DNA from 3 places in the Ferribacterium limneticum genome. Region 1 is predicted to be linked to each of the others. Evidence: riboswitches for the same ligand, from Rfam matches in the RefSeq annotation. Region 1 holds a riboswitch; each other region holds the start of a gene.
What was found. A riboswitch is a leader RNA that binds a small molecule or an ion and turns the genes downstream of it on or off. The one in region 1 is predicted to bind cobalamin.
Positions count from the first base shown of each region.

Region 2: another riboswitch for cobalamin. It lies ahead of KI617_RS19325 (TonB-dependent receptor); the one in region 1 lies ahead of cobT (nicotinate-nucleotide--dimethylbenzimidazole phosphoribosyltransferase).
Region 3: another riboswitch for cobalamin. It lies ahead of KI617_RS19260 (energy-coupling factor ABC transporter permease); the one in region 1 lies ahead of cobT (nicotinate-nucleotide--dimethylbenzimidazole phosphoribosyltransferase).

Region 1 is NZ_CP075191.1:161,973-164,227, reverse strand. Features, by position in the region: gene KI617_RS00790 (adenosylcobinamide-GDP ribazoletransferase) at 1-283, opposite strand, end outside; gene cobT (nicotinate-nucleotide--dimethylbenzimidazole phosphoribosyltransferase) at 365-1,411, opposite strand; cobalamin riboswitch at 1,598-1,784, opposite strand; gene cobU (bifunctional adenosylcobinamide kinase/adenosylcobinamide-phosphate guanylyltransferase) at 1,813-2,255, shown strand, end outside.
Region 2 is NZ_CP075191.1:4,025,303-4,027,557, forward strand. Features, by position in the region: gene cobJ (precorrin-3B C(17)-methyltransferase) at 1-886, shown strand, start outside; cobalamin riboswitch at 934-1,243, shown strand; gene KI617_RS19325 (TonB-dependent receptor) at 1,364-2,255, shown strand, end outside.
Region 3 is NZ_CP075191.1:4,014,144-4,016,398, forward strand. Features, by position in the region: gene KI617_RS19250 (ABC transporter ATP-binding protein) at 1-293, shown strand, start outside; gene cobO (cob(I)yrinic acid a,c-diamide adenosyltransferase) at 297-887, shown strand; cobalamin riboswitch at 914-1,117, shown strand; gene KI617_RS19260 (energy-coupling factor ABC transporter permease) at 1,238-1,915, shown strand; gene KI617_RS19265 (energy-coupling factor ABC transporter substrate-binding protein) at 1,912-2,255, shown strand, end outside.

The DNA of each region.
Region 1 (2,255 bases):
CACCGAGGCCATCGGCGGTGTCGGACAGGCCATCTTCATGGAAGGCGCCGGTCGCGTAGATGGTCGCCGCCATCGACAGCAGCACAGCGACCGGCTGCGGCCAGAGCAAGGCTGCGCCGAGATAGATCAGCGCCCCGATGCCGCCGACCAACAGGCCGACGGCCGGGAAATAGCGGGCCGAGTGGTTGAGCGCCTCGGCCGAATGCCCGACCCAGCCGGGCACCGGCAGCCGCGTGAAGAAGCGGATGGCGCCGAAGAAGTATTCAAGCTCGCGACGGATCATTCTGGAATTCCTGGATTCCCGCTTTCTCGTCCCGCAGGAAGTGCCCTTGGGGTACGGGAATTACGGTTTCTATTGGCCTGCTTATTCCTTGTCCGACACACCGGCCGATTCGAAGCTGGCCATCTCGTTGAGGAAATTCACGGCCGCCTGTACCAGCGGATAAGCCAGCGCGGCGCCAGTGCCTTCGCCGAGGCGCAGGCCAAGGTCCAGCAGCGGCTCGGCGCCCATCGCCAGCAATTGCGTGCGATGACCGGCCTCGGCGGAACGGTGGCAGAAGACACAGTAGCCGAGCAGGGCTGGCGCCAGACGGGAAGCCACCAAGGCAGCCGAACCGACGATGAAGCCGTCGATCAGCAGCACCATCTTCGCTTCGGCCGCCGCCAGCATGGCGCCGACCATGGTGGCAATTTCGAAACCGCCAAACTCGGCCAGCACCTTGAATGCTTCGTCATCGCCACCGCCTGCGCGGTAGCGGATCAAGGCTTGTTCGAGCAGGTCCTGCTTGCGCGCCAGGCCGGCATCGTCCAGCCCGGTGCCGCGCCCGACGCATTCGGCCAGTGGCAGGCCGGTCAGGCAGTGCGTGAGCAGCGAGGCAGAAGCGGTATTGCCGATGCCCATTTCGCCGAAGCCCACGACATTGCAACCGTTCGCTGCCAGTTGGCGGACGATGGCGGCGCCGTTATTGATCGCCTGTTCGCACTGGGTAGCCGTCATGGCGGCTTGCTCGATGTAGTTGGCCGTGCCGGCCGCCACCTTGGCATCGACCAAACCGGTACGCTGGCCGAAATCGTGGGCCACGCCGGCATCGACGACCGAGAGGCCCAGCCCGTTCTGCCGTGCGAAGACATTGATGGCAGCACCGCCGGCCAGGAAGTTCTCGACCATCTGCCAGGTAACGTCCTGCGGGTAAGCCGAGACGCCAGCCTTGGCTGCGCCATGGTCGCCTGCGAAAACCAGCATTTGCGGGTTGTTCAGTTGTGGGCTCAGCGTTTGCTGAACCAGACCGATTTTTTTGGCGACTTTTTCAAGCTGACCTAGCGCGCCGAGCGGCTTGGTCTTGCGGTCGATCTTGTTTTGCAGGGCAGTTTCCAGACCGCAGTCCGGGGTAGAAATTTCAAACGAATGCATCCGATTCTCCAAAAGCAAAAGGGCCTCGCGACAACGTTTGGCCAACGCTGCCGCGAAGCCCTGTCCACAGGCTTCCACGATCAAGAAACACCAACAACATGAAGCAAAGCGGTCCTGGCTAGGCGTGCCGCCGAAGACAGCACAAGGCGTACGGCAAGGCGGCACAACAACGCCAGGATTATTTTGTTGGCGTTTCTTGTTTCGACACGTCTTCTGGCTTTCGGATCGTCCCTTTACCGCGCCTTCCCGCCGGGTCTGTTTCCCCATTGCAGTGGCTGTTGCGGCATCGGTCCCCGATTACAGCGGCGGGCCCGCCCCGGAATTGAGTCAGACTCGCACCGGGTTCCGTATTGTCGAAGGCAAAATTATACCGGTTGCCGCCGGGCCGGCCTTCACCCAAAATGCCGGCCATGAAAGAACTGATTCTCGGCGGTGCCCGGTCGGGCAAGAGCCTGCTGGCCGAACAACGGGCACGCGTATATGCCAACGACCGAAGCATGAAGGTGACCTACCTCGCCACGGCACAGGCGCTCGACGGCGAAATGGCCCGCCGTGTCGCCCATCACCGCGAACGCCGGCCGGCCGAATGGGGCTGCACTGAGGAAACTCTTTACCTGGCGGCCCGACTGCGTGAACTGGCAGCGCCGGACACCTGCGTGCTGGTCGATTGCCTGACCTTGTGGCTCTCCAACCTGCTCTTTGCCGGCCAGGCTGCAGCACAGGCCGAAGCCGGCGAGGCCATCGACTGCCCGCTGTTCCGCACGGAAACCACTGCGCTGATCGAACTACTGCCGCAACTACCCGGCCGCATCATTCTGGTCTCCAACGAGGTGGGCTGGGGCAT
Region 2 (2,255 bases), 350 kb from region 1:
CGAGGCCGATACCATCATCGGCTACGTCACCTACATCCGCCTGGTCGCCGATCTGGTGGCCGGCAAGGAGGTGATCAAGAAGTCGATGACCGAGGAGCTCGACCGCGCCATCGAGGCGCTGGACCGAGCCCGCCAGGGCAAGAAGGTGGCACTGATTTCATCCGGCGATGCCGGCGTGTACGGCATGGCCGGGCCGACCTTCGAGGTGCTGTTCCAGGCCGGGTGGACGCCCGACTCGGACATCGAGGTCGAAATCGTGCCCGGTGCTTCGGCGCTGAACACCTGCGCCGCGCTGGTCGGCGCACCGCTGACCCATGATTTCTGCGCCATTTCGCTGTCCGACCTGCTGACACCGTGGCCGACCATCGCCCGCCGCCTCGACGCCGTGGCCTACGCCGATTTCGTCGTCGCGTTGTACAACCCGAAGAGCGGCCGCCGCACCCAGCAGATCGTCGAGGCCCAGCGCCTCTTCCTGCGCCACCGCGATCCGCAGACGCCGGTCGCCATCGTCAAGTCCGGCTATCGCCCCAAGCAGCGCATCGAATTCACCACCCTGGACAAGATGGCCGAAGCTGACATCGGCATGCTGTCGACGGTGCTGATCGGCAATTCCAACACCTTCATCAAGCACGGCCTGATGGTCACGCCGCGCGGCTACGCCAACAAGTACGCGGTAGAGGATGGCGAACGCAACACGCATGCCGGCGAACAAGCCGGCCGTTCGCTGTCCACCGGCCTCAACGGCTGGATGGCGGCCATCCAGCAGAGCGGCAGGAGCGCCGCCGAACTGGCCGCCGAATACCGCCTGCCGGAGGATTACATCGCCGCCGTGCTGCAGACCGAACTGCCGCCGGAAGGCGAGGAGGCCACGGCCGAAAACGGCTGATTTTTTCACCCTTGCCAGCGTCCGGCCTGGCAAGGCTCAGGCAATACCGCCGGACACCCGCAACAGGTGCTTACAGCCTCAAGGGCTGTGGGTGAAACGGGAACGGGGTGCGCGACCCACGCGGTCGCAATGCCCCGGCTGCCCCCGCAACGGTAAGCGAGTGCGGACGCGCCATCAGGCCACTGGGAGATTGATCCCTGCCGCATTGGAATGAAACACGAAGACGAACCGAAGGCAGTGCGATTGCACGACGAGGTGAAGTCGACAAAGTGTCATTTCGATGCGGCAGGGATCGCCCGGGAAGGCGACGCGTCAAGACTTGCCAGCCCGGAGACCGGCCTGTCGCGTCGTACTGCCCGCTTGACGGAGCAGTGTTTTCAAACTGACTGTCTGCGGGGATGCGGATGGCAGCGATCCTGGGCACCGTGTGCGCAGGGCGCAGCGATCCGTGGCAGGCAGTCGTGACTGGAGCAGTCCATGCGACACCCACATTTCACCTTTTGGCAGCATTCGTTTCTTACCCTCACCCTGACGGTTGGCGGTCTCGCCCACGCCGCCGGCATGCCAACCCTGCAGGAAGTCACCGTCAGCAGCGGCCAGCACGACCTGACCGGTGTTGCCGACTCGGCCACCGAAGGCACAGTCACCGCCAGACAGCTCACCAACCGGCCGCTGCTGCGCCCAGCCGAAGCGCTGGAAACCGTGCCCGGCATGATCGTCACCCAGCACTCCGGTGACGGCAAGGCCAACCAGTATTTCCTGCGCGGCTTCAATCTCGACCACGGCAGCGACTTCGCCAGTCACGTCATGGGCATGCCAGTCAATATGGCCAGCCACGCCCACGGCCAGGGTTACATGGACCTCAATTTCCTGATTCCCGAGCTGATCGGCAGCATCCAGTACCGCAAGGGCGTCTATGCGGCCGAGGATGGCGATTTCGCCACCACCGGCTCAGCGCGCATCGACTACCTGCGCAGGCTCGACCAGAGCTTCGTCGAACTCGGCATGGGCCAGCACAATTTCCGCCGCCTGCTCGCCGCCGGCGGACACAGCCTGGGCGACCTCAATCTGGTCGGCGCCATCGAGGTCGGCGGCTACGACGGCCCCTGGGAACAACCGCAGAATCTCGAAAAACACAACGCCGTGCTGCGCCTGACCTCGGGCACCGCAGCCAACGGCTTCGCCCTGACTGGCATGGTCTACAAAGCCGACTGGACGGCCACCGAGCATGTGCCGGAACGCGCCATCACCGGCGGCGAAATCGGTCGCTACGGCGCGCTGTCGCCAAGCGACGGCGGCCGCACGCACCGCCACAGCCTGGCCGGCGATTGGGCACGCACCACCAACACCGGCGCCAGCAAGCTGAACC
Region 3 (2,255 bases), 360 kb from region 1:
CGCTCTACCTGCTCGACGAGCCGCTATCGCATCTCGACCTCAACCACCAGATGGCCGTGCTTGAACTGTTCGCTGGCACGGCCCGCGACTGCGGCGCCGGCGTCATCATGGTGCTGCACGACCCGGCCCTGGCCCACCGCTTCTGTGACCGGGCGCTACTCGTTTTCGGCGACGGCCGCACCGAGATTGCGCCGGTCGACGACATCCTGACGGCCGAAACGCTGTCCGACCTTTACGGCTATGGCCTGCGACAAATCGAAGACCGCGGCCATCGCTGCTTTATTCCGGAATAGACAATGAGCATCACGCACGAAGAACGCATGCAGAAAAAGAAGGCCGTCATCGACAGCAAGATCGAGGCGGCACAAGAGGAACGCGGCGTGCTGGTGATCAACACCGGCAACGGCAAGGGCAAGTCGAGCGCGGCTTTCGGCGTCGTCGCCCGCGCCCTTGGCCACGGCCTGAAGGTTGGCGTCGTGCAGTTCGTCAAAGGCCGCTCGGATACGGGTGAGGAAGCCTTCTTCCGCCAGCAGGCCAACGTGCAATGGCATGTCGGCGGCGAGGGCTTCACCTGGGAAACCCAGGACAAGGACCGCGACGCCAAGGCCGCGCAGGCCGCCTGGGACATCGCCTGCGGTCATTTGAGCGATCCAGCCATCGGCCTCGTCGTCCTCGACGAAATGACCTACGCCTTCAAGTATGGCTGGCTGGATCTCGACACCGTCATCGCCAAGCTGCTCTCCCGCCCCCGGATGCAGCACGTGATCATCACCGGCCGCGCCGCCCCGCAGGCCCTGCGCGATGCCGCCGATACGGTCAGCGACATCGGCATGGAGAAACACGCCTTCCAGAGCGGCATCAAGGCCATGCCGGGATTGGAGTTCTGAACATAGCCAACGTCATAGTTATTCATTAGAATCAAATTTTTTCGGGTGCCCGCGCTTGTTTTGCAAGCAAGGGTGAAACGGGAAGCCGGTGACCTCGCAAACGCGACCATTCCGGCGCAGCCCCCGCTGCTGTAAGCCTGACGACTCCGCATCCGCCACTGTGTTCGCACGGGAAGGCGCGGGGAAGGACGATGGCGAGCCAGAAGACCGGCCCGAAAAATTCGTAGCACCATTCCCCGGGGTGACGGGAAGGCTCGTGTCGATCTGCCGCTTTTTTTGCATGCCGGCAATCCCGCCCAAACTCCCCCCGCCTTGGTGCCTGTTTTTTGTGCAGTCGTCGGGAGGTTCGCATGCACATCATGGAAGGTTTCCTGCCGGTCGAGCATGCGCTCGGCTGGACTGTCGCGTCGGCGCCATTTGTCGCCCTCGGCATTCGTTCGGTCCGTCGCCAGCTGCGCGAGCAGCCGGAACAGCGCATGCTGCTCGGCGTCGCCGCTGCTTTTTCCTTCGTCCTTTCCGCGCTCAAGCTGCCCTCGGTCACCGGCAGTTGCTCGCATCCGACCGGCGTCGGCCTCGGCACCCTGCTCTTCGGGCCGCTGGCCATGGTGCCGGTCGGTCTCGTCGTGCTGCTCTTCCAGGCCTTGCTGCTCGCCCACGGCGGGCTGACCACGCTCGGCGCCAACCTGTTTTCGATGGCCATCGTCGGCCCCTGCGCGGCCTATGGTGTTTTCCGCCTGGCCCGTGGCCTGGGGTTATCCCTCACCGCCGCCGTTTTTGCCGCCGCCTGCCTGGGTGACCTGGCCACCTACCTGACGACCAGCCTGCAGCTGGCCTGGGCTTTCCCCGACCCGTCCGGCGGCTTCACCGCCTCGCTGCTCAAGTTCGGCGCCATCTTCGCCGTCACCCAGTTGCCGCTGGCGATCAGCGAAGGCCTGCTCACCGTGCTGGTGGTCAATGCCCTGACCCGCTTCAATGCCGAGGAACTGCGCCACCTGCCGCTGTTCGCGGGGCGCGGAGCACGGCCATGAAGAAGCAGAACTGGCTGCTGATCGCCGCCGTCGTGTTGCTCACCGCCCTGCCGCTTTGGCTGGTGCCACACCTCGGCATCGGTACGGCCGCTGGACCGGATGGTCAGCCCGCAGCAACCTTTGGCGGGGCCGATGCGCAGGCGCAGCAGGCCATCGTGCAGATCGCCCCGAACTACCAGCCATGGTTCGCCCCGCTGCTCGAACCGGCCAGCGGCGAAATCGCCTCGCTGCTTTTCGCGCTGCAGGCGGCCCTCGGTGCCGGGGTGATCGGCTACTGGCTGGGTTCGGTCGTGACCCGCGAACGGCTGCTCAAGGAGGCCGAACGCCGGGCCGCCGAGGC